Regions from separate parts of the Bradyrhizobium sp. AZCC 1578 genome, predicted to be linked through region 2. Evidence: riboswitches for the same ligand, from Rfam matches in the RefSeq annotation. Region 2 holds a riboswitch; the other holds the start of a gene.
The links. Region 2 has a riboswitch for cobalamin ahead of metE (5-methyltetrahydropteroyltriglutamate--homocysteine S-methyltransferase). Riboswitches for the same ligand answer to the same signal wherever they lie in the genome.

Region 1: linked by a shared signal. The riboswitch ahead of V1290_RS16775 (TonB-dependent receptor) and the one ahead of metE (5-methyltetrahydropteroyltriglutamate--homocysteine S-methyltransferase) in region 2 are both predicted to bind cobalamin.

The regions. Positions count from the first base shown of each region.
Region 1 covers NZ_JAZHRZ010000001.1:3,511,766-3,527,457, forward strand. Annotated here, with positions in the region: gene V1290_RS16750 (DsrE family protein) at 1-175, shown strand, start outside; gene V1290_RS16755 (MBL fold metallo-hydrolase) at 299-1,339, shown strand; gene V1290_RS16760 (ABC transporter substrate-binding protein) at 1,557-2,390, opposite strand; gene V1290_RS16765 (ABC transporter ATP-binding protein) at 2,390-3,172, opposite strand; gene V1290_RS16770 (FecCD family ABC transporter permease) at 3,169-4,212, opposite strand; cobalamin riboswitch at 4,347-4,546, shown strand; gene V1290_RS16775 (TonB-dependent receptor) at 4,660-6,954, shown strand; gene V1290_RS16780 (methyltransferase) at 7,423-8,409, shown strand; gene pobA (4-hydroxybenzoate 3-monooxygenase) at 8,433-9,611, shown strand; gene V1290_RS16790 (ABC transporter substrate-binding protein) at 10,010-10,768, shown strand; gene V1290_RS16795 (methyltransferase family protein) at 10,908-11,417, shown strand; gene V1290_RS16800 (hypothetical protein) at 11,433-11,672, shown strand; gene V1290_RS16805 (hypothetical protein) at 11,679-11,969, shown strand; gene V1290_RS16810 (hypothetical protein) at 12,000-12,242, opposite strand; gene V1290_RS16815 (hypothetical protein) at 12,420-12,581, shown strand; gene V1290_RS16820 (hypothetical protein) at 12,686-13,987, opposite strand; gene V1290_RS16825 (MFS transporter) at 14,162-15,376, shown strand; gene V1290_RS16830 (N-acyl-D-amino-acid deacylase family protein) at 15,549-15,692, shown strand, end outside.
Region 2 covers NZ_JAZHRZ010000001.1:3,057,936-3,073,627, reverse strand. Annotated here, with positions in the region: gene ybgF (tol-pal system protein YbgF) at 1-68, shown strand, start outside; gene tilS (tRNA lysidine(34) synthetase TilS) at 119-1,150, shown strand; gene ftsH (ATP-dependent zinc metalloprotease FtsH) at 1,420-3,342, shown strand; gene V1290_RS14655 (hypothetical protein) at 3,474-3,674, opposite strand; gene metE (5-methyltetrahydropteroyltriglutamate--homocysteine S-methyltransferase) at 3,719-6,061, opposite strand; cobalamin riboswitch at 6,223-6,436, opposite strand; cobalamin riboswitch at 6,569-6,788, shown strand; gene V1290_RS14645 (ribonucleoside-diphosphate reductase subunit alpha) at 6,905-9,811, shown strand; gene V1290_RS14640 (ribonucleotide-diphosphate reductase subunit beta) at 9,837-10,967, shown strand; gene V1290_RS14635 (TetR/AcrR family transcriptional regulator) at 11,236-11,910, shown strand; gene V1290_RS14630 (OsmC family protein) at 12,016-12,441, shown strand; gene pyk (pyruvate kinase) at 12,601-14,037, opposite strand; gene V1290_RS14620 (DUF1036 domain-containing protein) at 14,034-14,618, opposite strand; gene V1290_RS14615 (DUF1244 domain-containing protein) at 14,806-15,108, shown strand; gene V1290_RS14610 (DUF2312 domain-containing protein) at 15,298-15,573, shown strand.

The DNA of each region.
Region 1 (15,692 bases), 450 kb from region 2:
CGAGAGCCTGGTCGCGCAAGGCGCGCGTTTCGACGTCTGCCTCAACACCGTCGATACGCTCGAACGCGAGGCCGGCAAACGGCCGGAGTTCATCGCCGCGGCCACGCCGGTGCAGGTCGGCGTCGCACAAATTCTGTTTCTGACGGAGAACGGGTACACGCTGGTACGGCCGTGACCGCCTGCGAGCGAGCCGTAATTTCATCGCGCCCTCAGGCGTGGTAAAGTGGATGGAATTGCAGGAGCGGGCTGGAGCTACGTCCGGCCCTGATCCAACCTGAGTTAACGCGGACGTGTAGCCATGATCTTTCGTCAACTCTTCGACAGCGTGTCCGGCACCTACAGTTATCTGCTGGCGAGCCGCGCCGGCGGCGAGGCGTTGATCCTCGATCCCGTGCTGGAAAAGGCCGATCGCTACTGCCAGCTTCTGCGCGAGCTCGATCTGCGGCTGGTGAAGGCGGTCGACACCCATCTGCACGCCGACCACGTCACCGGCCTCGGCGAATTGCGCGACCGCACCCAGTGCATCACCATCATGGGCGAGCAGAGCAAGGCCGACGTGGTGTCGATGCGGGTGTCCGACGGCGATAAGGTGACGATCGAGGGGTTGTGCCTGGATGTCATGTACACGCCCGGCCACACCGACGATTCTTACAGCTATTTGATGGGCGATCGCGTCTTCACTGGCGACACGCTATTGATCCGCGGCACCGGCCGCACCGACTTCCAGAACGGCTCTTCCCGGGCGCAATATGAATCGATCTTCAACCGGCTTCTGAAACTGCCGGACGAGACGCTGGTATTCCCCGCCCATGACTACAAGGGCGACACGGTTTCCACCATCGGCGAGGAGCGCCGCTATAATCCGCGGCTACAGGTACGCAGCGTCGACGAATACATTGAGCTGATGGCGAACCTGAAGCTGCCGAACCCCAAGATGATGGACGTCGCGGTGCCCGCCAACATGCATGTCGGCCTGCACCAGGAGGAGCTTGCCAAGCAGGGACTCGCGCTCTGTGCCCGCGATGCGATTGCGAGCCTTGGCCGGCCCGATATCCTGCTGGTGGATTTGCGCGAGACCAGCGAGCGCGCCAAGCATGGCACCATCTCGGGCGCGCTGCATGCGCCCTACCCCGGCATCGCCGAGAGCCTCAAGCCCGGCGGCATGCTGCGCGAAGTCGCCGCCGCCACCGGCCGCCGGGTCGTGTTCTTCTGCGCCTTCGGCGAACGCTCGGCGATGGCGGTGGCCGCGGCAAAGAACGCGGGGCTCGCCAACACCGCGCATATCGAAGGCGGGCTGGACGCGTGGAAGAAGATAGGTGGGCCGGTGGTGCACGAGTAGTCTTTATGGTGTCGTCGTCCCTGCGAACGCATGCGAACGCAGGGACAACGGGATAGAGGCGAGAACCTCTCAACGTGTCGCCCCTGCGAACGCAGGGGCCCATACACCGCGGCCCGCGCAAAGGGCACAAGGGGCGACGGCTGCGCTTCAACAATGTAGGCTGGTGGTTATGGGTCCCTGCGTTCGCAGGGACGACGGCCCCAGTTTTACCCGGACATCACCGCCCCACCCGCTTCAACTCCGCCGTCAGCGCATCCAGCGCATCGGCCAACATGACGCCGCCGCATTCGGTCAGCCGCTCCGGAATCACGATGCGCCGCTCCGGCGGGTAGAAGCGCTCCAGCGCCGGATGGACCAGAAACGCCTGGCCGTCGTCTCGCGCATAATCGCCGGCGTTCGAAACCACGACGAAGTCGGGCCTCAGGGAAACGATCGCCTCCAGCGAGGCAAATCCGCCGAAGGTAAAGCCGAGATCGCCGGCGGCGCTGCGCAGCCCGACTTCGCTCAGCAGCGAACCGAGAAAGCTGTCGCTGCCCGCCACCCAGCCGCGCCGCGACAGCGGCAGCACGCGATAATGCCGCTCGGCGGCGGCACGGCGGGCGCGCGCCAGCGCGGCGTCGAGCCGCGCGATTTCGGCGGCCGCGCGATCGGGGTGCCCGGTCATGTCACCGACCTCGCGGATCTGCGCGCGGGCTTCTTCGAGGTTTCGCGGCACGGCGAGCTCGGCAAGATGAAGGCCCTTCGCCTTCAACAGCTCCCGCGTTGAGCGCTTGTCAAACGCACTGGCGATGACCATGTCCGGCTTGAGCAGCAGCACGTCCTCGGCCGCGCCTGACAGTACCGGATAGCGGCTGATGTCGCCCGCCTGCGATTGCCAGCCGTCGCGCGCGAAGCGGCTGAGGCCCAAAATCTGCTCGGGGTCGGCCAGTGTCAGCAGCAACTGATCGCTGCACACATTCATCGACACCATACGCGGAGGGCCGGCCGCGAATACTGCGCCGCCTGACATCGCCAACGCGGCGATCGCGACAAGAAAGCCGAACCGTCGCATCAGATATCCGCCCAGGGCACGATGACCGCCTCGTGCTGATATTCCGCGCGATAGGCGCTGATCCGAAACACGTCCGCCATCACCCGCTCCGATAGCCCCTCGCCTGGCGTGCCCCACGACACTAGATTGCCTTCCTTCAGCACCAGCACATGGTCGGCAAATCGGGCTGCAAGCCCGAGATCGTGCGTCACGACGATGACCAGCACGCCCTTGTCCGCGGTCGCGCGCAAATTCTTCATGACGTCGATCTGGTGCCGCGGATCGAGCGAGGCGGTCGGCTCGTCGGCCAGGATGATCGGCGCCTCCACCGCCAGCGCACGCGCCAGCGCGACGCGGCTGCGCTCGCCGCCGGACAGCTCGGTGACGCGGCGATCGCTGAACTCCATCACGTCGACCGCCTGCATCGCGCGCAGCACGGCCTCGGCGTCCTTTGGCGACAGCCGCGCCGGATCGGTTGCGCCATGCGGGTAGCGGCCGAGCGCCACGATATCGCGCGCCGGCAGCGGCCAATGCACGAGATGCCCCTGCGGCAGATAACCGAAGCGTTTGGCGCGCTCGCGGAGCGGCAGCGAGGCCAGCGCATCGCCGCCGACCGCGATCTCGCCTTCGGAGGGGATTAGGCCGGCCAGCGCTCGCAACAACGTCGTCTTGCCGGCGCCGTTCGGGCCGACCAGCGCCACCAGGTGTCCGGCCGACAGCGCCAGCGAAACGTCCTTCAGCACGACGCGGCCGGCAAGCCGCACGCCGATCCCCGTTGCGGTCAGTAGCGCCGCCTCGCTCATGCGACGCCTCCACCGAGCGCGCGGCGTTCGCGCATGATCAGATAGAGGAAGAACGGTACGCCGATGATCGAGGTCAGCACGCCGACCTTGATGTCCGACGTCGAGGGAATGATGCGCACCGCGATGTCCGCCGCCAGCAGCAGCGCCGAGCCGGCGAGTGCGCTCGGGACCAGCAGACGCCCGGGGTCATGGCCGATCAGGGGCCGCATCAGATGCGGCGCAACCAGGCCGATGAAACCGATGGTGCCGGTGACGGCGACCGCGCCGCCGACGCCGAGCGCGACGCCCGAAATCACGAACAGCCGCAGACGCCCCACATCGACGCCAAGGCTCTGCGCGGTTTCCTCGCCCAGGCTCAGCGCCCGAAAGGCATGGCGCTGGCTGAACAGCATCAGGGCGCCGGCAATGATGAAGGGAAATGCCAGCATTACATGCTGAAAGCTACGATCCTCCAGCGAGCCGAGCAGCCAGAATGCGATCTCCAGCACCAAGAAGGGATTGCTGGAGAGGTTCATCACCAGCGCGGTGGCAGCGCCTGCAAAGCTCGAAATCGCCAGTCCCGACAGAATGAGGATCAGCAGCCCGGCGTTGCGGCCGGCAATCGAGAGCAGCACGAACACCGACGCGAATGCTGCGACGATCGCCGCGACCGGGAGCGCATAGGAGCGCACGTCGGCGAGCCCGAGCGCAATCACCAGCACGGCGCCGAACGCGGCCGATTGCGGCGCGCCGAACAGCGAGGGCGAGGCCAGCGGATTGCGGAGCAAGCCCTGCAGCGACGCGCCCGACAGCCCGAGAATGGCGCCGATCGCCAGCGCCAGCAGCGTCCGCGGCAGGCGGATTTCCCGCACGATCACCTGCGCCACCTCGCTGCCGCCGCCGAACAGCGCTTCCGCCACCGCAAGCGGCGACAGCCGCACCGGACCGATACCGAGCGAGATCAGCATCAAGAGCACCACGAGGGCAGCAAGCGCTGCCGTCGTGCCGATCCGCCGGCGCGCGGCTTCCTCATTGGTCACGGTTACGGCCTCAACACTCATCGATCGTCCTAAAGCAGGTTTACCCGCCCCGGTACAGGTGGCGGGCAGGCGTGCTCATGCGGCAAAAATAGCGCACTCGTCCAGTGAGGATCGCCGGACGCCCCGGGGCGCATTGACTCGGACTTTGACAAACTTCTACCATAGTTCCCGACGGTTCCCATTTTGGGGATCAAAAGGGAATGCGGTGCGGGGAAATCCCCCAATTCCGCGGCTGCCCCCGCAACTGTAAGCGGCGAATCCTTCGTCATAAGCCACTGGGCATCTCGGTCCTGGGAAGGCGACGATGGGGTAACGACCCGCGAGCCAGGAGACCTGCCGTCAGCCGTGGTCACACGCGAAGATGTCGGTCGGGGAGTACAGACATTAGCTTCACCTGAGCTGCTGAAAGCACATGGTGAGACTTGGTTCGCTGTGACGTGCCACTGACGTCATACCGAGGTCCAAGTCATGTCTTTCACCAACACAGCCACGCGGCGCCGCCGCTTTTGGCTCACCAGCAGCTTCCTGATACCCATCTCGCTTGGCATTTCCGGCGCACAGGCGCAGCAAACGGCGCCCGAGCAACTGCCACCGATCGAGGTAACCTCGCCCACTGACGCGAACCGGACCCGCGCCAAACCGACCTACGATGAAGGATCGACCTCGCGCCGCATCGTGCCCGCGGCTGCGCCGTTGACCGGCACGCGACCTGCGGCGGGGACCGGCTCGAACGTCGCATCGCAAAGCGCCCCGCAAGGCGCGGGCGCAGGCGGCGGACGGCAGTTCTCCGGCATCGTCGGCACGGCGTCGACCGTTATTACCGCCGAAGAGATCGCGCATTCGCCCGCACAAACGTTGCAGGAAATCATCGCGCAAACGCCGGGCGTGCAACTGACTAGCCTGTTTGGCGGCGTCAACGGCGCCAAGACCAGCGTCGACCTCCGCGGTTTCGGCGCTTTCGCGACCTCAAATACCCTGGTGCTCATCAACGGCCGAAGGCTCAACGACATCGACATGGCCGGCGTCGATTTTTCGACCATTCCGCGCGATTCGATCGAGCGCATTGAAATCACCCGCGGCAACAGTGGCGCGGTACTGTATGGCGACAACGCGGTCGGCGGTGTCATCAATATCGTCCTGAAGAACGGCGTCGGCGGCCCACCAGTCGCCATTCGAAGCGAGGCCGGCGTCGGCTCGTTCAATCAACGACTTGCGAATCTCTCGGCCACGACCAATTACGGACCGTGGTCGACATCGTTCTATGGCAATGCAATCAAGTCCGACGGCTATCGGGAAAACAATGCGCTCGACCAGCGCAACGGGGTCGGCAATCTCAATTACTCCACGCCCGACCTCAAGGCCTTTCTCACGGTGACCGGTGACGACCAAAAGCTCGGATTCCCCGGCGGCCGCTTAGTCGATCCCTCGATCGGTCTCAACGAACTGGTCACGAACCGCCGGGGCGCCGCCACGCCGTTCGATTACGGCAATCAGCAGGGCGCCAGCGCCACCGCCGGTTTCACAAAAACGCTGTGGAACGGCGCCGAACTCATCGTCGACGGCGGCGTGCGGAAGAAGGATACGCAAAGCGGTTTCTTCGGTGCGGTACCGTTTGCTTCGCCGCTGCCGAGCTTCTCCTCGACCTATAACGATGCGGCACTGCAGACCTGGTCGATCACGCCGCGACTGAGTGTCAAGAACTCGATACTCGGGATGCCCTCACAGATCCTGACCGGCATCGATTATTACGATGCGACGTTCAACCAGGAACGCGGGGCGTTCAAAGGCCTTCCGCCCACCCACATCTACGATCTGTCGCAACAGTCGGTGGCGGGCTATTGGCAGCAGACCGTCGGTCCGCTGCCGACGACGGATTTCTCCTACGGCGCCAGGATTCAAAATACCAGCCTGAGTGCCCGGGATCGGTACGACCCCAACGCGCCCGGTTGCGCCATGTTCTTTAACTGCAGCGCTCAGGCCTTCCCGTTGGACAGCAACGAAACGCAATATGCGCTGCATGCTGGCCTCGAGCATCGCTTCAATGGCGTATTCTCGGTGTTCGGCCGCGCCGCACGCGCGTTCCGCACCCCGACCGTGGACGAGCGCGTCGCCTCGGGTCCGGCATTCGACCCCTTCTTCACCCCGCTGCCCGGCGACTTCAATTTGAAGACCCAGACCTCGCACGACATCGAGGGCGGCTTCCGCATCAAGAGCGGTGCCTTCCAGATGCAATCGAGCATCTACAACATGGACCTCGAGAACGAGATCCATTTCAATCCCGTGCTGTTCCACAACTTGAACCTCGATCCCACCCGCCGCTACGGCTCCGAGACCAGCGCTTCGCTGCGCGTCAGCGACAGCGTGCTGCTGCGGGGTGGCGTCGCCTATACGCGCGCTGTCTTCCGCGAGGGTGCGTTTGCGGGGAACGACGTGCCGCTGGTGTCGCGCTACACCGCGAGCGGCGGCGTGACCTGGAACATCTGGCAGAACTATCTGGTGTTCGACGCCACGGTGCGCGCCTGGAGCGAACGCTTCATGGACAACGACCAGGCCAACACCCAGCGCCGCATTCCGGCAGACGCCACCGTCGATTTGAAACTGAGCGGCGCCTACGATCGTTTCTTCTGGTCGGTGGGCGTGAACAACCTGTTCAACGCGCTCTATTACGACTACGCCATTGCGAGCTCGTTCACGCCCGGCCGTTTCTCGGCCTATCCGCTGCCCGGCCGCACCTTCATGGTGAAGGCTGGCGCGACGTTCTGACCGATATAGCCGGTTCGGCTTATGTCGAACTCGACATAAGCCGAACTATGTCGAGCACGAAGTTATGTTGCGACGGCCATCCGGCCCCTGACCGTTAAGGGTCAAAGGGGCAGGTCGCTTTACATAACTAATTGCCTGCTGCCGCTGTCCCCGTGAGAATATTCGCGTGGAGCTTTCGCGGACAGCGCCTCCGGCCAAGCATGCAAACGTCCAGCCGATTGCCGCCGCGCCCGAGCTTTCTTCCGTCGCTCCGCTGAAGGCGCAGCGACGCCAAACGAGAATTGGACTGGCCGAGAATCCATGAATTGGCACTTCTACCAGTCTTGTAATTTCTTACGATACTAGGATGGCAATGTTCGCCAACACGGTCATGCAAGCCACGGTCCTTAGTCTGGAACATGGGAGGCCGAAATGCCTCGAACAAAAACTCTTGCCCCCACGCTGGAGCTTCCTTCCGCCGTCCCGCTGATGGCGCTTTCGACCGGTTTCTGGGCCTTCAAGACTCTGGCCGCTGCGCACGAGTTGGACCTCTTCAGCCGCCTTGCGGGCGGCGCCGGCATCACGGTTGCCGGGCTGGCGGAAGCCCTCGGTCTGCATCCACGTCCGGCCGAGATGCTGTTGACCGGCTGCGCTGCACTCGGGCTTTTGGAGAAAACGGACGGCCGTTATCGCAATACGCCGTTAAGCGAAGCCTATCTCGTGCGCGGGAAACCGTATTACTTCGGTGGCTTCGTGCAGATGGCTGACAAGCGGCTCTACGCGGGCTGGGGGAGGCTTACAGAGGCGCTGCGCACGAACCGGCCAACCACGTGGGACCCGGCAGTGCAATCCTCGATGTTCGACGGCGAGGATCCGACGATGCTGGCACTCTTCTGGGAGGCGATGCATTCGCTCTCCACGATGACCGCGCGCAAGCTCGGCGAAGCCGTGGATCTCAGTCATTTCCGCCGCCTTCTGGACATCGGCGGTGGATCCGGCGCGTACGACATCGAGCTTTGCAAACAGTATGGGGCGCTGCGTGCGACCGTGTTTGACTTGCCGCATGTGGCCGCGATCGCCGCGGGAAAGATTACCGAGGCCGGCTTGACCGACCGCATCGAGACCGCCGGCGGCAACTTCTTCGAACAGCTTCCCGGGGATCACGACGTGCATCTCCTGTCGATGATCCTGCACGATTGGGACGAGGCGAAGAACCGCGCCCTGCTGCGCCGGTCCTTCGAGGCTTTGCCGAGCGGCGGCGCAGTCGTCATCAGCGAGCTTCTCGTCAATAACGAAAAGACCGGGCCGGCGCCGGCTGCGCTGATGAGCCTCAACATGCTGATCGAGACGGAAGGGCGGAACTACACGCCGGCCGAATACTCGGCGTGGCTCGAGGAAGCCGGATTCCGGGACATCGAGACGGTCTGGTTCGACGCACCCGCCGCAAACGGCGCCGTGATCGGCCGTAAGCCGTAACTCAAGGGAGGCCTCATGCGGCGATGACGCGAACGCAGGTTGCCATCATCGGCGGCGGTCCCGCCGGTCTACTACTCTCCCACATGCTCGCCCGCAACGGCGTCGACAGCATCGTGCTGGAGCGGCAGAGCCGCGGCCATGTGCTCGAGCGCATCCGCGCCGGGGTGCTGGAAGCGGGAACGATCGAACTCTTGCGCGAGGTCGGCCTCGGCGCACGCATGGATCGGGAGGGACGTGTCCATGACGGCTCGGGCATCGCGTGGGAAGGCAAGCCGCACTTCTTCATCGACACCCGCAAGTTCACCGGCCGACCGATGATGTCCTATGGCCAGACCGCGATCACCGAGGATCTCTATGCCGCGCGCGACGCGGCTGGCGGCGTCGTGATCGATGACGCGGCAAACGTCGCGCTGCACGAGCTGACGTCGGACCGCCCGCACGTGACCTACGAAAAGGGCGGGCAGACCCGCCGGATCGATTGCGACTATGTCGCTGGCTGCGACGGCCACCATGGCGTGAGCCGGCAATCGATCCCGGCGTCGGTGCTGCGCACGTTTGAGCGCGGCTATCCGTTCGGCTGGCTCGGCATCATGTCGGAGACGCCGCCCTATCCGGAGATCTGCTATTGCTATCATTCGCGCGGCTTCGCGCTCGCCTCGCAGCGCAGCCCGATGCTGAGCCGCTACTACATCCAGTGCGATCTCGACGCCCGCATCGAGGACTGGCCGGACGACCGCTTCTGGGAGGAATTGAAGGCGCGCTGCCCGAAGGACATGGCCGACAGCATCGTGACCGGTCCCTCGATCGAGAAATCGATCGCGCCGCTACGGAGCTTTGTCGCCGAGCCGATGCGCTATGGTCGCCTGTTTCTGGCGGGCGACGCAGCGCACATTGTCCCTCCCACAGGAGCGAAAGGTCTCAACCTCGCGGTCTCCGACGTGTTCTACCTCTCGCGCGCGTTGACCGAGGCCTTGAAGGCCGGCCGCACCCACTATCTCGACGGCTATTCCGATATGGCGCTGCGCCGGGTGTGGAGCGCCGAGCGCATGTCGTGGTGGCTGACCACGTTGATCCACCAGTTCCCTAATGAAGCGCCGTTCGACCGGCGCATGCGCGAGAACCAGTTCGATTACCTTCTTGCGTCGGAGCGTGCGCAGGCATCGCTCGCCGAGCAGTATGTCGGCCTGCCATTTGAGAGCTGATGCCGCGAGCGCTACGCTTCGCTGCCGCAATCGCTCGCAGCGCCTTATCGGCAGCGGGGCCCGCACGAACTCTGGAATCGAAGGACACTGGCAACTCGTTGATTCCAGTGTGGCTTGGTTCAGAAGTCCGTATGTCCGACTCGCCGCGAGAATGGTGCGGACTTCTGAACCGCCACACTAGTGATGCACACGAAGCCTGTTGACCACATGCAGAAGAACAGCCGTCTTATGCGACTGCCGGCCCGCATCTAGGAGTCTGGTGACCGGACTGATCGCCGCAGCCTCGACCGCCTTGATCCTCTCCAGCACCTGGGCACCTGCGCAGGAGGTGAAGGTCGGCGTTCAGTTGCCTTATACCGGCGTGGGCGCGGAGAACGCGCAGCAAATCGATCGAGGTCTTGATCTCTACCTCAAGCTCAACCCCCGACAAGGTCAAGCCATACACGATCAAGCTGATCAGACGCGACGCCAAAGATCTCGCCGGCGCCAATGCGTGTGTCGCGGTGCAGGAGCTGCTGACCCAGGACAATGTCGATATCCTCACCGGCTGGTACGATTCGCCGAGCGCGATCGCCAGCGCGCCGCTGGTCAACGCAGGAAAGAAGCCCGCGGTGATCCTGAACGCAGGCGCAGCGCACATCCCGAACCTCTCGCCCTATTATGTCCGCGTGTCGTTCAGCAATTGGCACGCTGGATTCTCCATGGGCGAGGCCGCCGCTAAGACACTGCAGGCGAAGACCGCGGTGGTCGGCTATAAATCAGCCAGGACAGCAAGTTGCAAAGGATGGGAGAGGCAGCGGCCGGGCTTGTCACCGCCTACCACTACAATGCCGAAGAAGGAATACGGTGCCGACGCAGTTCCGGACTTCTTCGCCGTCGGCGGCTACGACGGCATGGCGGCAATCGTGCACGCGATCCATGCAACGAACGGCAAAAGCGACCCAAGCGAGGCGCTTGCGGCGCTCAAGGGCTGGACGCATGACAGCCCACGCGGGCCGATCGAAATCGATCCGGTTACGCGTGACGTGGTGATGAACGAGTATCTCTCGGAGGGGATCATGCAGAACGGTCGTCTGCATCAGAAGGTGATCAGGACCATCGAGCGCGTCAAGGATCCGTGCAAGGAGCTGAAGATCGATCCGTGCCGCCCCCATTGAGCACGTTGCGCAGCGATGACCGCGTTGGGTATCGGTCCGTTTCAGCCGTAACCGATTGTCCGAATCCCGAAATCACCCCGTAACCTGGCCTGCTGAGATTTGAAGCTGCGAACTAACCGTCAACACTGAGGAATGCGCCATGCTCAACCATCTCCAGCGCGCTGCTGCGCGCACGACAACGCTTGCCCGCCAGCCCGGTTCGATTTCGGGCGAGACAAAGCTGCGGGCGGTCGATCAGCCGATTGCCGCCACGCTGGAGCTTCCTTCCGCCGTCCCGCTGATGGCGCTTTCGACCGGTTTCTGGGCCTTCAAGACTCTGGCCGCTGCGCACGAGTTGGACCTCTTCAGCCGCCTTGCGGGCGGCGCCAGCATCACGGTTGCCGGGCTGGCGGAAGCCCTCGGCCTGCATCCACGCCCGGCCGAGATGCTGTTGACCGGCTGCGCTGCACTCCGGCTTCTGGAGAAAACGGACGGCTGTTATCGCAATACGCCGCTCATCGAAGACCGGCTCGACCTGCCGTGTTCCCGCAACCTTTCATATCAAGGCAGATTCTGTCAGAAACTGCGCCATTTTCGACCGAAAATAACATCCTCTGCGCGCCGATCCGTGGTAAATGGGCCACAGACCGCTCGACGATATCAGTCGTGATTTCAGAGGTATGACATGAATGATGAGCCGAAGAGCGCCGCCGAGCTGAAAGAAATGAGGCTCAACCGCAAGCGCGCCCAGGAAGTCGACGGCATCAAGGCGATGGCCGAGATCGCGGCTGCCGATATTGCGATCCGCCAGCGAACCGAGAAGCTGCGCGCGCTGCGCCTGGCAAAGGAAGCGGCCGACCGTGCAAATCCGCCGGAATCGAAGGTCAAGGGCAAGACCAAAGCCAGGATTGCGAAAAGAGGCTGACTTGAAATGACGAAAGAGGATCGCGATCGCGCCCAGGCGCGCTTCGACAAGGCGGCCAAGGCCGTTCAGGACGCCAAGTCCGGCAAAGCCGAACGCGACGCAGCGGCGAAAGCCGTGCTCGACAATATGGCGAAGCTGAAGGCGTTGCGGCTTGCGCGCGAAGCAGCCGAGCCGCAACGTGCGCCCGCCGCAAAGGCCGCAAAGAAGGCGCGCAGCAGCACAAAGCGGGCCGACGAGAAGCCGGTGGCCCTGTCCGAGTGGCTGGCGAGCCAACAGAACGGCGGACGGCGAACCTGAGATCGGCCGATCGAACTCGAAGATTCGGCGTTACGCCGGCCCCGGCCAATCGATCATCGATCGCGTCTTGTTCTCGGCATCGTAAACCTGCACCTGAAGCATCTGGAAGCGGTTCTTCAACGCCATGCCCGCTTCCTCAGCCGCCTCCACCGTATCGTGATGCGACTTGAAGTGGCCATCCACGACCAGCGAATAACCGGCGGTCGGAGCCTTGTCGGCGCGGAGGATCTTGCGCTGTTGCGGTTCATCGAGCGCAATGCGGGGCTTCTTCATACTGGCTCCATGTGATGCCCTTCGAGCTGAAGCCGCAAAAAGGGCGGGAAGAAACGTTTGACCGGCGCTAGGATATCTTCCGGGCGCGATTAGATTGAGGTCATGCCGTTACCCTGAGTCGGCATGCAGCGCAAACGCCGATTGATCCGGCGAGAATCATCACTTTGGTGAAATCATATGGGCGGAACAGGCAGGAAGAACAGCGAGCCTCCGAAACAAGGCGATGCCAAGCCGAAGAAGCCACCGCGCCCGCCGGTTGAGGAGGAGGAGGACTACGAGGACGGCGACATCGCTACGCCGAAGCGGGACCGTTATGGCCCCGACGATGAGCCGTTGTAGCCTCATAAAAGTTGTCATCGCCCGCCAACGGGTCGCGCGAAGGCGCGCCCGATGACAGGCTCCGGGGCGGGCGACCCAGTACGCCACGGCCTTTCTGCAGAACATCAGCGCTGCGGAGTACCGGATCGCCCGGTCAAGCCGGACGATGACGAGCTGTGTTGGTAGAAGCCTTCGCTTTCAATCACCCGAATACTCGCTGCATCGAGCAGATGCGCGCCAAAGCCGCCGCGTGCTAGTTTGACCGCCAGCTTTGGCGAAACCAGCAGCGCGGCTGCCGTCAGCGCCAGCGGCACGGCGCTGATCCAGTCCGACTGCACCGGTGTGAGTTCTTCGCTGCTGCTGGCATAAGGCCCGCGCGCCGCAGCGAGATGCAAGCATTCCCTGAGAATGTCGGGCCGCGTTCCGCCGCGCGCCGCACATCCGAGCAACGCCTGCATCGCCAGGTGCGTGAGCACGCCCTCGCGGCTTGCAAGCAACGGAGCCGGCGTCTCGCCCAGCGAGATCAGAAGCAAAAGTCCGACGAGGTCGACGCCGGAGCGATAGGCATTCATCGGCTCGACCAGCCGCGGATTGCAATCGATCAGCAATGGCGCGGTATCGACGTCCGGCATGATGTAATCGACCGATAGCGCGCCGTGCCAATCGAGCGCCCGGCCGATCTGCTCGACGTAAGCGCGAACGACCGGCCGGCTCACGCTCTGCTTGATCGCCTCGCCGCCACCAACACCCGCCGCGATCTGCCGATAGGCATGAAAGCCGAGCATCCGGCCGCGGCAGAATACCGATTGCGCCTTCTCGGTAGTGCCTACGACGAGGTCTTGCACCAGCACCTCACCGGCGAATGCGTCGCTGTCCTCGAGATCGTGTAGCGCGCGGGTCAGGTCGTCCGCGCTGCGCACGAACCAGATGCCCCGGCTGGCGGTGCCGACAGAAGTCTTCACGACGGCCGGATAGCGAACCGCATCGCGCACCCCTTGCGCGGATTGCACGATGCGCGTCGGCGGCTGCGGCAATCCCAACCGATCGAGCAGCCGGCTGAAGCCGGCCTTGCTATGCGCCTCGCGATAGCTCTCGAAGTTCGGCAGCGCGAGACCGGCGCGGCCTTCGATGCGCTGCGCGACCCGCGCAAACAAAAATCCCTGCTCGTGCGTCGGCAGCAGCACGTCGAATTTTCCGCCGGCCAGTCGCTGCTCGACGAAGGTCAGGTAACCGGCGGGGTCGTCCCGCAGTCCAGGGCAGCGATGAAATTTGCGGACGAAGCGCGAGAACCGCGATAGACACCAGGGCGAGGGATCGCAGACCTCGACGTGATGGCCCGAAAGACCGAGAATCGTAATGGCCTCCCGGGCCGAAGTCGAGGAACCTTCGGAGACCAGTACCCGGAGCGGTGTTGCGGGATCAGGCATGCCGGATCATTGCCGCGTAAACCGCCTTTGTCTCCTGATTTAATGGCGGCATTTCGTGCGCCCTGCCCTGCGCCGGGGCAGCCATGCAGCGGCATTCATGGACAAATAACGGCCTGCCTATATTTTCAGCCCCGCCCAGCCGGGCCACAAGTTTCACAGGATTTTTGAGCTGACATGGTCGACATTCTGGCCGCACCGCAACAAGCCAAAGTGGACACCTCGCTGCGCACGCTCGCGGCGATTTCGGTCGCCCATTGGGTCAGCCATTTCCATCTGTTTGTGCTGCCGATGCTGTTTCCGTTCCTGAAGGAGCAGTTGGGCGTCGGCTACATTGAGCTCGGCTTCGCGCTCACGGTGTTCGGCGTCGTCTCCGGCCTGACGCAGGCCCCGATCGGTTATCTCGCCGACCACATTGGCGCGCGAAAAGTGCTGCTGATCGGCCTCACCGTCGGCGGCCTCGCGCTGATCATGCTTGGCCTGCACCTGAGCTACGTCTCGCTGATCATCTCGGCCGCGCTGCTCGGCCTTGCCAACAGCGTTTATCACACCTGCGACTATGCGATCCTGTCGACGCATATGGATGAAGCGCGGATGGGCCGGGCGTTTTCGGTCCATACCTTTGCGGGTTTCCTTGGCGGTGCGGTGGCGCCCACGATCATGCTCATGCTGGTGACAGCCGTCGGCGGGCTCGGCGCGCTGATCGTGGCCGGTGCGGTCGGCCCTGCGGCAGCGCTGCTATTGATCGCGGTCAGGATTCCCGATGCCAGTTCGGCCGATCGCAAGGCCGATGACCCTGCAGCGCCGCAGCAGAGCATCGTGACGCCTGCGATCATCGTGCTGACGATCTTCTTCATGCTGCTCGGCCTGTCCAGCGCCGGCATCAGCAATTTCGGCGTCGTTGCGCTGATGAGCGGCTTTGGCGTGACGTTCTCGGCCGCCAACGTCGCGCTGACCGCCTATCTCGGCGCCAGCGCGGCCGGCGTGCTCGCCGGCGGCTATCTCGCCGACCGCACCACGCGGCATGGCAATGTCGCCGCTGCGTGCTTTGCCATCAACGCCGTCATCATAACAATCATTGCGACGATCAATCTGCCGTCGGTGGTGCTGACCGCCGCGATGGGGCTGGCCGGATTCCTCGGCGGCGTCATCGCCCCTTCGCGCGACATGCTGGTGCGCAACGCGGCTCCTGCGGGCGCCGCGGGCCGCGCCTTCGGTATCGTCTCCACCGGCTTCAATTTCAGCGGCATACTCTCCCCGCTATTGTTCGGCTGGATCATGGATCAGAACCTGCCGCATTGGGTGTTCGGCGCCTCCGTCGCCTTCATGTTGCTGACGGTCCTGCTGGCGCTGGTGACCGACCGCAAGCCTGCGGAACCCACCAGAACGTAACAGCATCGGTCTTTTATTTTGACGCGTTTTCTTCACGCGAACCGGCGGCCACCCCCGGATCAAGTCCGCTCGAAAGCGCTTTGATGCATTCCTGAACCTCATCCCCGGCGGTTGACAGTGTCCGGGGACGCCGGATGATGCGTCAACAAAAGCCAGATCCGGGATGGAAGCCATGACCTCGACCCCCGACCTCGTGATCCGCGGCGGCACCGTTGCCGATGGCAAGGGTGGCGACTTGTTCGAAGCCGACGTGGCGATTGCAGGCGGCCGCATCACCGAAGTCGGCAAGATAGCGGCAAAGGGCAAGGAAGAAATC
Region 2 (15,692 bases):
AATATCCGCGCGCATCTGCCGGCGTCAAAGCCGCCGTCGATCGTGAGCAAAAGCGGGTTAAGTGCTAAAGCATAAGCCGGTCGAGGCCGCCATCGGTCTCGAATAGACTGGCGATGCCATGCCTGATGACGACCACGCGCCGATCTCGGTACAGCAAGCGAAAGAGCTGTTCGCGCACTGGAAGGCCGCGCCCGCGCTCGTGCTGGCGGTGTCCGGCGGGCCCGATTCCCTTGCCCTGATGTGGCTTGCCGCTCGCTGGCGCCGTGCGCTGTTGCGCGGGCCGCGGTTGATCGCCGTCACAGTCGATCATGGCTTGCGGCCGGAGGCCGCCCGCGAGGCGCGCGAGGTCAAGCGTCTCGCCCGCTCGCTCGATCTGCCCCATCGCACGCTGCGCTGGACCGGCGCCAAGCCGAAGACCGGCTTGCCGGCCGCAGCGCGGGAGGCGCGCTATCGCCTGCTGGCGAAAGCTGCGCGGGCGAGCGGCGCGACGCACATCCTGACCGCGCATACCCGCGACGACCAGGCCGAGACACTGCTGATGCGGATGCTGCGCGGCAGCGGCATCGCCGGTCTCGCGGCGATGGCGCGCGAGAGCGAGCGAGAGGGCGTGTGGCTGGCGCGGCCGTTGCTGGACATCCCGAAGTCCCGGCTCGTTGCGACGTTGGACAAGGCAAAGATCGCCTTTGCCGATGATCCCACCAATCGCGACGTGAGTTTCACGCGGCCGCGGCTGCGTGCATTGATGCCGGCTTTGGCAGAGGAGGGCGGTGACAGCCGAAATCTGGCGCGGCTGGCATCAAGGCTGGCGCGGGCGAATGCCGCGATTGAAGTGCTGGCCGACGGCGCCGAGCGCTATCTCGCGGTGAGAGATCGCGATGATGCCACGCGCTTCGGGTTCGATGCCCAGGCGTTTGCCGGTCTGCCCGAGGAAATCCGGCTTCGGCTGCTCAAGCGCGCGATTGACCGGGCCGGTCACGAAGGACCTGCGGAACTCGGCAAGGTCGAGGCGCTGCTGGCAGTGCTGGACAACGCCATTGCGAACGGCCAAAAGCAATCAAGACTGAAGCAGACGCTTGCCGGGGCCGCGATCAGCCTTACCGGAGGCCGAATTTATGTCGATGCAGCGCCGCCGCGGGGTAGCCGGGCGTGAGAAGCGTTCCTATCTCCCAATATATCCGCAATGTCGGGACGGAGAGCCTTAACCACCCCGGAAAAACACTGGCCTTTTGCGCCATTTTTTGACCGGGAATCGCGTTAAGATGCGTTAAATAGTCCCGTGTGGTTCCCTTGGCATTGACCCGGGCGCCACCTAGATTGGGTGCAGTGGACCGGGGATTCTCGCCTCACTACCCAAGGAATATTCTAGGGTTACTACCAAGGACATAGGGCCGCGATCCGCGCGACCACGAAGGAAGATCAATGAACGCCAATCTGCGCAACTTCGCCCTCTGGGTCATCATTGTCTTGCTGCTGTTGGCATTGTTCACGCTTTTCCAGAATCCGGGTCAGCGTACGTCCTCGCAGGACATCACGTTTTCGCAGTTGTTGAGCGAGGTCGATCAGAACCGCGTGCGCGACGTCGTGATCCAGGGGCCGGAAATCCACGGCACCTTTACCAACGGCTCCTCGTTCCAGACCTATGCACCGAATGATCCGACGCTGGTGAAGCGTCTCTATGACGGCAAGGTCTCGATCACCGCCAAGCCGCCCGGCGACAACGTGCCCTGGTTCGTGTCGCTGCTCGTTTCGTGGCTGCCCTTCATCGCGCTGATCGGCGTCTGGATCTTCCTGTCCCGCCAGATGCAGGGCGGCGCCGGCAAGGCGATGGGCTTTGGCAAGTCGCGCGCCAAGATGCTGACGGAGGCCCATGGCCGCGTCACTTTCGAAGATGTCGCGGGTGTCGACGAAGCCAAGCAGGACCTGCAGGAGATCGTCGAATTCCTGCGCGACCCCGGAAAATTCCAGCGCCTCGGCGGACGGATTCCGCGCGGCGTGCTGCTGGTCGGTCCTCCCGGCACCGGCAAGACGCTCATCGCGCGGGCGGTCGCGGGCGAAGCCAACGTGCCGTTCTTCACCATTTCCGGTTCTGACTTCGTCGAAATGTTCGTCGGCGTCGGCGCCTCTCGTGTCCGTGACATGTTCGAGCAGGCCAAGAAGAATGCACCCTGCATCATCTTCATCGATGAAATCGACGCGGTCGGCCGTCATCGCGGCGCGGGCCTCGGCGGCGGCAATGACGAGCGCGAACAGACGCTCAACCAGTTGCTGGTCGAGATGGACGGTTTTGAAGCCAATGAAGGCGTGATCCTGATCGCCGCGACCAACCGGCCTGACGTGCTGGATCCCGCGCTGCTGCGTCCCGGCCGTTTCGACCGCCAGGTTGTGGTGCCGAACCCGGACGTCGTCGGTCGCGAGCAGATCCTGAAAGTTCACGTTCGCAAGGTGCCGCTGGCGCCCGATATCAACCTCAAGACCATCGCGCGCGGCACCCCGGGCTTCTCCGGCGCCGACTTGATGAACCTCGTCAACGAGGCGGCGCTGACGGCTGCCCGCCGCAACAAGCGTATGGTGACGCAGGCCGAGTTCGAAGAGGCCAAGGACAAGGTGATGATGGGTGCCGAGCGCAAGTCGCTCGTCATGACCGAGGAAGAGAAGCTCTTGACGGCCTATCACGAGGGCGGCCACGCCATCGTCGGCCTGAACGTCGTCGCGACCGATCCGATCCACAAGGCGACGATCATCCCGCGCGGCCGCGCGCTGGGCATGGTGATGCAGCTTCCCGAGCGCGACAAGCTGTCGATGTCGCTCGAGCAGATGACCTCGCGCCTCGCCATCATGATGGGCGGCCGCGTCGCGGAAGAACTGATCTTCGGTCGCGAGAAGGTCACCTCGGGCGCGGCCTCCGACATCGAGCAGGCGACGCGGCTGGCGCGCATGATGGTGACGCGCTGGGGCCTGTCGGAAGAGCTCGGCACCGTGTCCTACGGCGAAAACCAGGACGAGGTGTTTTTGGGCATGTCGGTGTCGCGCACGCAGAACGCCTCGGAAGCGACCGTCCAGAAGATCGACAAGGAGATCAAGCGGCTGGTCGAGGAAGGCTACAACGAGGCCACCAAGATCCTCACCGAGAAGCGCGAGGATCTCGAGACACTGGCCAAGGGCCTGCTCGAATTCGAGACGCTGAGCGGCGACGAGATCATCGATCTGTTGAAGGGCAAGAAGCCCAACCGCGAATCGGTCTTGGAGCCGAGCGCGCCGCGCGCTTCTGCCGTACCCCCGGCCGGCAAGCCGCGCCCGCGTCCCGATCCGGACCCGGGTCTGGAGCCGCAGCCCCAGGCGTAAGCGGCGGTCAGTTCTGAACGACGAAAACGCGGCGGTGACGCCGCGTTTTTTTGTGCTTGTGATCGGCCCCTTTGTCGCGAATAGACGCGGGCCAATAGCATCTGGTGCAGACCGGGATTGACTTCGAACCTTCATGGCGCCGCGGCCGGCGCCCCGAGGTGTACGGCCAGAATGTGTTCCGGCGTCTCGACCACTTCGACCTTTTGCCCATCGCCGCCGACAAAGGCGAGCACCGTGCGCTCGCCGTCGCGCCACATGCTGCCGACGAGGGCAATGTTGATGTGGGTAGATTGCCCCGTCTCAAATCGCGTACATTCGATCCAGAAGCGCATGACGTCCTCCTTGATTTGCCTTGATGAGAGACGGGGCGGGCAGGTTACGCCATCGCCCGCAATTCGCGTGCCGCGGCAACCATGTTGGCGAGCGCGGGTCGGACCTCCTCCCATTTGCGGGTCTTCAATCCGCAATCCGGATTGATCCAGATCTGGGTATCCTGGAGCCGCTCTCGCGCCAGCTTCAGCAGGCCGGTCATCTCGCCGATCTCGGGGACGCGCGGCGAATGGATGTCGTAGACGCCGGGGCCGATTTCGTTCGGATAGCGGTAATCCCTGAATGCATCGAGCAGTTCCATCTTCGAGCGCGAGGTCTCGATCGAGATCACGTCGGCGTCCATCGCGCCGATCGCGCCGATAATGTCGTTGAACTCCGAGTAGCACATGTGGGTGTGGATCTGCGTTTCGTCGCGCACGCCGGACGAACAGAGGCGGAAGGCGTCGACGGCCCAGTCGAGATAAACCTTCCATTCGGACTTGCGCAGCGGCAGGCCCTCCCGCAGCGCAGCCTCGTCGATCTGGATCATGCCAGCGCCGGCGGCTTCGAGATCGGCGACCTCGTCGCGGATCGCGAGCGCGATCTGCCGGCAGGCTTCGCTGCGCGGAATGTCGTCGCGGACAAACGACCAGTTCAGAATGGTGACGGGCCCCGTGAGCATCGCCTTCATCGGCTTTTTCGTCAGCGACTGGGCATATTGCCACCACTCGACCGTCATCGGCTTTGGGCGCGAGACGTCGCCGAATAGCACAGGCGGGCGAACGTAGCGCGATCCGTAGGATTGCACCCAGCCGTGCGTAGTGAAGGCAAAGCCTGCGAGCTGTTCGCCGAAATACTGCACCATGTCGTTGCGCTCGAACTCGCCATGCACGAGAACGTCGAGCCCGATATTTTCCTGCCAGCGCACGGCGCGGGCGGTCTGATTCTGCAGATAGAGCTTATAGGCTTCGTCCGTGAGGGCACCCCTGGCGTGAGCGGAGCGAGCATTCCTGACGTCGGCGGTTTGCGGGAACGAGCCGATGGTGGTGGTCGGGAACGCCGGCAGATTGAAGCGCTCGCGCTGAACGGTGGCGCGTTCAGCGAAGATGCTGGAGCGGAAGCGCATCGGTTCATTGATGCCGGCAACGCGTGCCGTTACCTTCGCATCGTGAATGCGCGGCGAGACCTTGCGGGAGGTCGCCGCCTGGTCCGAGGCTTTCAGCGTGGCCTCGACCGCTGCGCGCCCACTGGCCAGCACTGTTCCGAGCGTAGCCAGTTCCTCGAGCTTCTGCACCGAAAACGCGAGCCAGCTCTTGATTTCGGGATCGAGCCCGGTCTCCAGCGCCAGATCGATCGGGACGTGCAGCAGCGAGCAGGAGGGGGCGATCTGCACACGATGCTTGCCGAGTTTGGCGATTGCGGGCTCGAGCCGGTCGAGAAGCCGGCTCAAATCCGCGCGCCAGATGTTACGGCCATCGATGATTCCGAGCGACAGCACGCGGTTATCAGGAACTCCGGCGAGGTCGTCGATCTGCTCCGGCGCGCGCACGAGGTCGAGATGCAGGCCGGCGACGGGCAGGGATATCGCGGTGTCGCGGTTGGCGCCGAGTGCGCCGAAATAGGTCGTCAGCATGATCTTGAGCTGCGGCACGCCGCTCGCGATCTCCGCATAGGCATGATGCAACGCCTGCTGGGCGACGATATCGAGATCGAGCACGAGACACGGCTCGTCGATCTGCACCCATTCCGCGCCCCGGTAGGCAAGTTCGCGCAGCACCTCGATGTAAACCGGCAGCAAGCGATCAAGCAGGGACAGCGGATTGAAGCCGGCATCCTTGCTCTTGGCGAGTTTGAGAAACGTGACGGGGCCGACCAGCACGGGGCGGGTTTGATAGCCCAGCGCCTTGGCTTCCTCGTATTCCTCGATCGGCTTGCGCGAGGCGAGGATAAATTTCTGATCCTTCGTCAGTTCGGGCACCATGTAGTGGTAGTTGGTATCGAACCATTTTGTCATCTCGAGCGCCGGCACGCCGTGCGCATCGTCATGTCCGTGACCGGCATGCCCGCAACTCGCCTCATGCGGCTTGCCTTGCGCGCCGCGGGCCATCGCGAAGTAAGTCGCAAGCGAGACCGGCCCGCCGTTCCAGCGATAGATCTCCGGGATTGCGCCGACCATCACTGATGTGTCGAGCACGTGGTCGTAGAACGAGAAATCGTTCGACGGGATCACGCTAACGCCGAGTTTTTTCTGGCGCGCCCAGTTGGCGGCACGAAGCCCCACGCCGGTTTCGATCAGCGCCTTCTCGTCGGTTGCGCCCGACCAGAAACTTTCCAAAGCGAATTTCAGCTCGCGGCGCGGACCGATGCGCGGCGCGCCGAGGGAGGCAACGGGAAGCGAAGAAGTGGAGATGGTGGAAGTAGACGTAGCTTTGGAAGAAGTAGCATTGGAAGTAGACATTGGCTTAACCCCAAAAGTTGGGGGCAAAGGCCGAAGTGACACGTCTGGATTTTCGCGAACGGCAGAGCGCGCGCGGAAAATCGCAACCGCACCACCGGGACACCCCGCCCGAGGACGTGTATGTTGTCGAGGCAGGTCTCCTGGCTCGCGGGTCAGTGCTGCTGTCCGGCCTTCCCGAAACCTTGCGAGGTCTCAGTGACTTTGTTGGACAGCGGCTCGCCGCTTACAGTTGCGGGGGCAGCTCCGGCTTTGGCTTTTCGGCCGCACCGGCTTCCCTCTTAGCTTCGGAAGAACGTCTCCCGAAGAACCACGACGGGTCCACTTATCGGCAACGCGGCAGGCGCGTCAACTCGGCGACATTCACCGGCGCGTTGTCATCGTTGTTCACAGCCGCGGGGTTCCGTCGCCGAAATTCTTGCACATCGCCCGCTCCCCCATTGACACGTTCGTTCAAATCGCACCAAATATAGCAGTCACGGTCCGCCATGACCCAACACATGGTGGCTAAGAGGGAAGCCGGTGTATCGCGTATTTGCCGCGAAAATCCGGCGCTGCCCCCGCAACTGTAAGCAGTGAGTTGTTTCCGAATCTTACGTCACTGATGCGGCATCGCATTGGGAAGACACGGGAACGACGGCGACCTGCGAGCCAGGAGACCTGCCGCGACACCGAAAAAAACGTCCACGGGCGGGGTGTCCCGGCGGCGCTTGCGGACTCATGCCGGCGTTTCTCGCCGCGCATTTGAAGCAGCGTCTTCTCCGACATCCGGCCCCAACACCATCACGGGGTCTCTTGATGTCACTCTCTCCCGATCGCGAAGCCAACGTCGCTCCATTCATCCGACTGCGCCCCGAATCGCTTGCCGCCTCGGAAGCGCAGCCGCCGATGCAGGTGATTCGCCGCAACGGCACGGTTTCGAAATTCGACGCGAGCAAGATTTCGGTCGCGATGACCAAGGCGTTTCTGGCGGTCGAGGGACATGGCGCGGCGGCCTCCCGCCGGGTGCATGAAATCGTCGAGCAACTGACCTCGGACGTCGTCGGCGCGCTGTCGCGCCGGATGAGCGAGGGCCGCACCTTCCATATCGAGGACGTGCAGGACCAGGTCGAACTCGCCCTGATGCGCAGCGAGCACCACAAGGTCGCGCGCGCTTATGTGCTCTATCGCGAGGAACGCACGCGCCAGCGCGCCGGACAGGACGTGGCCAAGGCCGCCCAGCCATCGGGGAAGCCCTCGTTACGTGTCACGCTGGCCAGCGGCGCGCAGGTCCCGCTCGACATCGCGCGGCTGACGCTGATCATCGAAGAAGCCTGCGCCGGTCTCGAGGGAGTCGGCGCCACGGCGGTGCTCGCCGAGACGCAGCGCAATCTCTATGACGGCATCAGCGAGGACGAACTGGCGCTGGCGGCGGTGATGGCCGCGCGCACGCTGGTGGAGCAGGAGCCGAACTACGCCTATGTCAGCGCGCGGCTCTTGCTCGACAAGCTGCGCACCGAGGTGCTGTCTTTCGTGCATGATGCGCCGACCAGCGCGTCGCAGGCCGAGATGGCCGAGCGCTACGGCGAGTACTTTCCAGCCTATATCAAGGCAGGCATCAAGGCCGAACTGCTCGATCCCGATCTGGCCCGCTTCGACCTGAAAAAGCTTGCAGTCGCGCTGAAGCCGGAACGCGACCTGGCGTTCCAGTTTCTGGGTCTGCAGACGCTGTACGACCGGTACTTTCTGCATGTGCACGGCAATCGCATCGAGCTGCCGCAGGCGTTCTTCATGCGCGTCGCGATGGGACTGGCGATCCGTGAGATCGACCGCGAGGCGCGCGCCATCGAGTTCTACGATCTCCTATCGTCGTTCGACTTCATGGCCTCGACCCCGACGCTGTTCAATTCCGGCACGCTGCGGCCGCAATTGTCGTCCTGCTTCCTCACCACCATCGCCGACGATCTCGACGGCATCTTCAAGTCGGTCAAGGACAATGCGCTGCTCGCAAAATACTCCGGCGGGCTCGGCAACGACTGGACCCGGGTGCGTGGGCTCGGCGCGCACATCAAGGGCACCAATGGCGAAAGCCAGGGCGTGGTGCCGTTTCTGAAAGTGGCCAACGACACCGCGATCGCCGTCAACCAGGGCGGCAAGCGCAAAGGCGCGGTCTGCGCCTATCTCGAAACCTGGCACATCGACATCGAGGAATTTTTGGACCTGCGCAAGAACACCGGCGACGATCGCCGCCGCACCCATGACATGAACACCGCGAACTGGGTGCCGGACCTGTTCATGCAGCGCGTCGAGGCCGACGGCGAATGGACGCTGTTCTCGCCGGACGAGGCGCCCGATCTGCATGACCTCTACGGCGAGGCGTTCGCCCAGCGTTATGCAGCTTACGAAGCAAAGGCGGCGCGGGGTGAGATCCGCGTGTTCAAGCAGATCCGCGCCACCGATCTCTGGCGCAGGATGCTGACCATGCTGTTCGAGACCGGGCATCCCTGGATCACGTTCAAGGATCCCTGCAATCTGCGCTCGCCGCAGCGCCATGCCGGCGTGATTCATTCCTCGAATCTCTGCACGGAAATCACGCTCAATACGTCGGATGACGAGACCGCCGTCTGCAATCTCGGCTCGATCAACCTGCTCAATCATGTGCGGGAAGGCCGGCTGGAGGAGGCGCGACTGCAACGCAGTGTGACGACGGCAATGCGGATGCTCGACAATGTCATCGACATCAATTTCTACACCATCCCCGAAGCGCGGCGTTCGAACCTGCGGCACCGCCCGGTCGGTCTCGGGCTGATGGGATTCCAGGACGCGCTGCAGGCGATGCGGATTGCGATGGCTTCAGATGCGGCGGTAACGTTCGCCGATACCAGCATGGAGATGATTTCTTATTACGCCATTTCGGCCTCCGTCGATCTGGCGGCCGAGCGCGGGCGGTATCCGTCGTTCGATGGCTCGCTGTGGAGCCGGGGCATCTTGCCGATCGATTCGATCGAACTATTGGCGGAAGCCCGCGGCAGTCTCGCGATGAACCGCGGGATGACACTCGACTGGGATAGCTTGCGCGAGCGCGTCAAGGCGACCGGCATGCGGAATTCGAACGTGATGGCGATCGCGCCGACCGCGACGATTTCCAATATCTGCGGCGTCGCGCAGTCGATCGAGCCCGCCTACCAGAATCTCTACGTCAAGTCGAATATGTCCGGCGACTTCACCGTGGTGAACGAATTTCTGGTGCGCGACCTCAAGGCGCGCGGGTTGTGGGACGAAGTGATGGTCAACGACCTCAAATATTTCGACGGCAGCTTAGGGGCCATCGATCGCATTCCCGACGACCTCAAGGCGCTCTATGCCACCGCGTTCGAGATCGACAGCGCCTGGCTGATCGAGGCAGCATCGCGCCGGCAGAAATGGATCGACCAGTCGCAGTCGCTCAACCTCTATATCGCCAACCCTAGCGGCAAGAAGCTCGATGCGCTCTATCGGCTGGCGTGGGCGCGCGGGTTGAAGACGACCTATTACCTGCGCTCGCGCAGCGCGACGCATGTCGAAAAGTCCACGCTCCGGGGGACCGACGGCAAGCTCAACAGCGTCGCGTCCGCGGCGATGATGGCTCCAGCCCCCTTCATCGTCGCGCCGGCCGCCACCGCGCCGGATTTGACCGGTGCGGTGGCGTGCTCGATCGATAATCCCGAATGCGAAGCCTGCCAGTAAGCAGCAAGAACAAGAGGAAATCACAATGCTCGACTGGTCCGAACCATCCGCATCCCCGCGTCAGACGCCGCCGCCCGTCGTGGTGCAATCCGTTACCCAGGCCGAACAAACCGGCCTCGGCATGATAGATCGTCGCGGCGGACGCGTATCTGTCGACGACAAGCGGATGATCAACTGCCGCGCCGACGTCAATCAATTGCTGCCGCTGAAGTACAAATGGGCCTGGGAGAAATATCTCGCCGGCTGCAACAATCACTGGATGCCTACAGAAGTTTCCATGCAGGCCGACATCGCGCTGTGGAAATCGCGCGACGGGCTGACGGAAGACGAGCGCCGCGCCATCAAGCGTAACCTCGGCTTCTTCGCCGCTTCCGAAAGCCTGGTCGCCAACAATATCGTGCTGGCGATCTACCGCCATCTGACCAATCCGGAGTGCCGGCAATATCTGCTGCGGCAGTCGTTCGAGGAGGCGGTGCACACCCACACCTTCCAATACATCGTCGAAAGCTTGGGGTTGGACGAGGGCGAGCTGTTCAACATGTATCGCGAGGTGCCGTCGATTACCGACAAAGCGGCCTGGGCACTGAAGCACACGCAGCATCTCGACGATCCGGATTTCAGGACCGGCACGCCGCAAGCCGACCAGGCGTTCCTGCGCGATCTCGTCGCCTTCTACGTCATATTCGAAGGCATGTGGTTCTATACGGGCTTCGCGCAGATTCTCTCGCTCGGCCGCCGCAACAAGATGGTCGGCATCGCCGAGCAGTACCAGTACATCCTGCGCGATGAGTCCATTCACCTGAATTTCGGCATCGATGTCATCAACCAGATCAAGATCGAAAACCCGCATCTATGGACCAAGGCGTTCCAGGACGAAGTCCGCGCCATGGTGCGCGAGGCGGCCGAACTGGAAGCGGCCTACGGGCGAGACACCATGCCGCGCGGGTTTCTCGGGCTGAATGCGGCGCTGTGCGAGAGCTACATGCACTTCGTCGCCAATCGCCGCTGCGCGCAACTCGGGCTGCAGCGGGTGTTCGACGAGACCGAGAATCCGTTTCCCTGGATGTCGGAAGCGATGGACCTGAAGAAGGAGAAGAATTTCTTCGAGACGCGGGTGATCGAGTACCAGAACGGCGGTGCGCTGAGCTGGGAGTAGGGGAAGCCATACCCTCCCAACACGCCGTCCCCGCGAACGCGGGGAACCCGGCGCATGCCAAACCGGCCAGTGTTGAGGCAAATAGCTCGCAAGCCCCGCCGGCAAAACCTCTGCAGATCCGCGTTGCAAAACCGTCTTGTCATCAGCCGTGAATAGTTGTTCACTTCTTCAAAGCGATAGCGCTTCTTATCGCTCAAGACATTGAAGGTGTGCGCGTTCTGGCAGGCTCCGCGGGGCTCGAGGGCGCGCCGGGGACGGAAAACGCGCCATGGTCTATCGGCGAACCCATCAGGTCGTAAAGCGACTGGCGGCGCGGCGTAGCGCCATACTGGCGGCGGCGCGGGATGCTGCGGCCGAAGGCGGCATGGCGGCGGTGCAGATCGCCCCGGTTGCGGTCCGCGCCAATGTCGCGGCCGGCACCGTCTATCGTTACTTCCCCTCCAAGGCCGAACTGATTTCCGAACTGATCGCCGAGGTCTCGCGGGATGAACTGGCCGCGATCCGCCGCGCGGCGGATGCGGCGCCGGGACCGTCGTCGGCGCTCGCCGCCGCCGTCACCACGGTTGCCGTACATGTGCTGTCGCAGCGCAAGCTCGCCTGGGGCATTCTGGCCGAACCCGTTGATGTCGACGTCTCGGTGTCGCGGCTTGCCAGCCGCCGCGAAATCTCCGGCGAGATCGCTGCCAGAATTGACGCCGCGGTGCGCGCCGGCCATTTGCCGGCGCAGGATACCGCGCTCGCCGCCACCGCGCTGCTCGGTGCGCTGCATGAATCGCTGGTTGGCCCGCTGGCGCCCGAGAATCTGGATGACCCCGCGAAGCTGCGCGACGCCGTGCAGACGGTCACACTTTTGGCGCTACGCGCCGTCGGCGTGATGGATGCCCGCGCCCGCGGCCTCGTGGTGCAGGCGGTGCTGCCGGCAAAGGCGCTGGTCGGGGCCTAGAAACCCTCCCCCTTTGCGACACGCCCTTTGCCGCAACCATTTGTGTCGCAACCATTTGCCACGCTGCGGCTTATCGACGGTCCAACCCGCGATCAGGAGCATGCGATGAGCACGACATCAGGGTCCGCCAAATGGCAGGGCGGCATCAAGGACGGCAAGGGCGCGATCTCGACCAAGAGCGGCGCGCTGAATGATTATCCTTACGGCTTTTCGAGCCGCTTCGAGGGCAAAGCCGGCTCGAATCCGGAAGAGCTGGTCGGCGCGGCGCACGCCGCGTGCTTCACCATGGCGCTGTCGCTGATTCTAGGCGAAGCCAAGCTCACCGCCGAGCACATGGAAACCAAGGCAGACGTGACGCTGGAAAAACAGGGCGATGGTTTCGCCGTCACCTCGATTCATCTGACGCTGAATGCGAAGATTCCGGGCGCTGAGGACACGAAATTTCAGGAGCTGGCGGGTAAGGCCAAAGAGGGCTGCCCGATCTCGAAACTTCTGAACACGAAGATCACGCTGGACGCGAAGCTGCAGTAGTTCTCCGTTATTCCGGGGCGGCGCGAAGCGGCGAACTATGGTGCGCAATTGCGCACCTGAGAATCTCTCGCGCCACAAGCTCTGGATTTTCGGGTTCGCGCGTGCGCGCGCCCCGGAAGGACGGCGGGAGCTGACGGCCGCGCCATCACCTACGCGCCATCACTTCTCCGGCTTGCCTTCCCCACCGACAGTGGCGATGCGTACCATGTTGGTGGTGCCGGGGATGCGAAGCGGCACGCCGGCGACGATGATCACGCGCTGGCCTGCGTTGGCGAAGCCGTCACGAAACGCGATCGAGCCGGCGCGGTCGACCATGTCGTCCTGGTCGTGCGCATCTTCCGCCACCACGCAATGCACGCCCCAGACGACCGACAATTTGCGGCCGGTCGCAAGGTTCGGCGTGATCGCCACCACCGGCAGCTTCGGCCGCTCGCGGGCCACGCGGATCGCCGTGGAGCCCGATGAGGTCCAGCAGATGACCGCGGATAATTCCAGCGTCTCGGCGATCTGCCGCGCGGCGTCCGCGATGGCGTCGCCGACCGTATTCTCCGGTTCGGCCCGCTGCGCCGACAGCACCGAGCGATAGGTCGGATCGCGCTCCACCTCTTCGCCGATGCGATTCATGGTCGAAACCGCCTCGACCGGGAATTTGCCGGCGGCCGACTCAGCCGACAGCATGATGGCGTCGGCACCTTCATAAACCGCGGTCGCGACGTCGGAGACTTCGGCGCGCGTCGGCACCGGCGCCTGGATCATCGATTCCAGCATCTGGGTTGCGATCACCACCGGCTTGCCGGCGCGGCGCGCCATCCGCGTCATCTGTTTCTGCAGGCTCGGCACCCGCTCCAGCGGCAGCTCGACGCCGAGGTCGCCGCGCGCCACCATCAGCGCGTCGGAAGCATCGATGATCTCGGCGAGCCGGTCGATCGCCTGCGGCTTTTCGATCTTGGCCATGACAGCGGCGCGGCCGCGGATCATCCGCTTGGCTTCATGGACGTCCTCGGCGCGCTGCACGAAGGAGAGCGCGATCCAGTCGACACCGGTCACCAGGGCTGCTTCGAGATCGGCCCGATCCTTCGGCGTCATCGCCGACACCGGCAGGTCGGTATCGGGCAGGCTGACGCCCTTGCGGTCCGACATCTTGCCGCCGATCACCACGCGCGTTACCGCGCGTTCGGACGTGGTTTCCTCGGCGATCAGCCGCACCTTGCCGTCGTCGAGCAGCAGCGCATGGCCCGGCCGAAGTGCTGCGAGGATTTCCGGATGCGGCAACTGCACGCGGTTGTTGTCTCCCGGCGCTTTGTCGGAATCGAGTACAAAACTCTGGCCGTTCTTCAACTGGATCGAACCTTCGGTGAACGCGCCGAGCCGCAGCTTCGGTCCCTGCAGGTCGACGAGGATGCCGATCGGACGGCCGTAGCTGCTCTCGACATTGCGGATGGTATTGACCAGCTCGCGCATCTTGTCGTGCGGCGTGTGGCTCATGTTGATGCGGAACACGTCCGCACCCGCCTCGAACAGCTTCCGGATCATCGCGCTGTCGGACGATGCCGGGCCGAGGGTTGCGAGAATCTTGATACGACGAAGCCGTCTCATTGCTTGGGCGCCGGGGCTGGCGGCAGACCCGGTCCGGCCGGCGGATTGGACAGGCCGGGAACCCCGCCGGGGCCTCCCGGTCCCATTGTTCCTGGAATTCCCGGCACGCGCTGCGCGGGCTGCTCGTTGGCTTCTGTCAATTGCACTGTCCACGCTCGCTGTTCGCCTGTATCGACCTCGAAGAACCCGGTGCGGTCATAGCCACGCGCCAGGCAGTTCTCGGTACCCTTGATGGTGAATTCCTTATCACGCGAACACATGAAGGCCTGCCCCGACCATTCGCCGCCGCGATCATAGTCAAGCGCGTAGATGTAATAGTAGCGCGCAACAAGAGTTCCGCGCAGCAGTGTCTCGCAACTGCGTGACGACACGTTCCACCACCCTTCAGTGGTCCAGCCCTCGGCATCCTTGTAGCCCAGCGCGATGCCGACCCGGCTGGACGTGTTGTTGCAGAGCCGGAAATCGGCCGCCGCTGGACTGCTCCACAGACACGCCACCGCCAGTGCAAGCAGCGGCGCAAGGCCGGCGGCGGTCACGCGAGCGGGGAGGGAAGGCAAGCAGCGCGAATCTTTTCCGATCATGCGGCGAAGCTATATCAAATCATTGACGATTTCGCGTGACCCGGCGGGCCCTGTCAACGGCCGGGAACGCCTTTCCCGCGCTATGGGAAACCGGGACTCCCTTGTGAGGTAGCCAATTTTGCGCGCAGATATGGCAAAATCTGTGACGATTCCCACCTGATATCAATGTGACGCGGGGTCCAAGACCATGACGATCGACGACAAAACCAGAACAGAACTGGAAGCCGCCGTTTTCCGGCGCCTGGTCGGCCACCTGCGTGCCCGCACCGACGTCCAGAACATCGATCTGATGAATCTGGCCGGCTTCTGCCGCAACTGCCTCTCCAACTGGATGAAGGAAGAGGCCGACGCCAAAGGTGTCGCCGTCAGCAAGGACGAGAGCCGCGAGGCGGTCTACGGCATGCCCTATGAGGAGTGGAAGGCGAAATATCAGGGCACCGCCACGCCCGAGCAGCTAGCCGCGATGAAGAAGGTTCATCCCGGGCATTGATTGGCCGTCGGTGAGATTCTTCCGGGCTACGATTCCTACCTTCCTGTGGGCGCGCTGTGGATGAGCGCGATGCTGCCTTGACGCGAGGCCCCCCGATCTTGAGGGTCATCTGCGAAAAAAGCGCCGTGCGGTAACGCGTGCGGCGCTTGATCTTTCAGCATCACCGTCAGTTCCATTCAGGAGTATCCGATGGCCACCTCCGCCGCTGCAGCCGTCCAGGACGAGCCCGCGACAAGATTTGCCAAAGACCAGCTCAAGGCCATCATCGAGCGCATCGAGCGTCTGGAAGAAGAGAAGAAGACGATCTCCGACGACATCCGTGACGTCTATGCCGAAGCCAAGGGCAACGGCTTCGACACCAAGGCGCTGCGCACCATCGTGCGGATGCGCAAGCAGGATGCCAACGAGCGCGCCGAGCAGGAAACCATTTTGGAAACCTACATGCAGGCGCTCGGGATGCTGTGAGGTTTCCGTCGTCCTGGCCAAGCGAACGAAGTGAGCGCGAGCCGGGGCCATAACCACAAATGGTGATGTTGAGCAAAGCCGAGGCTACAGCCGGCTCCAACGCGTACGTTCGTGGTTAT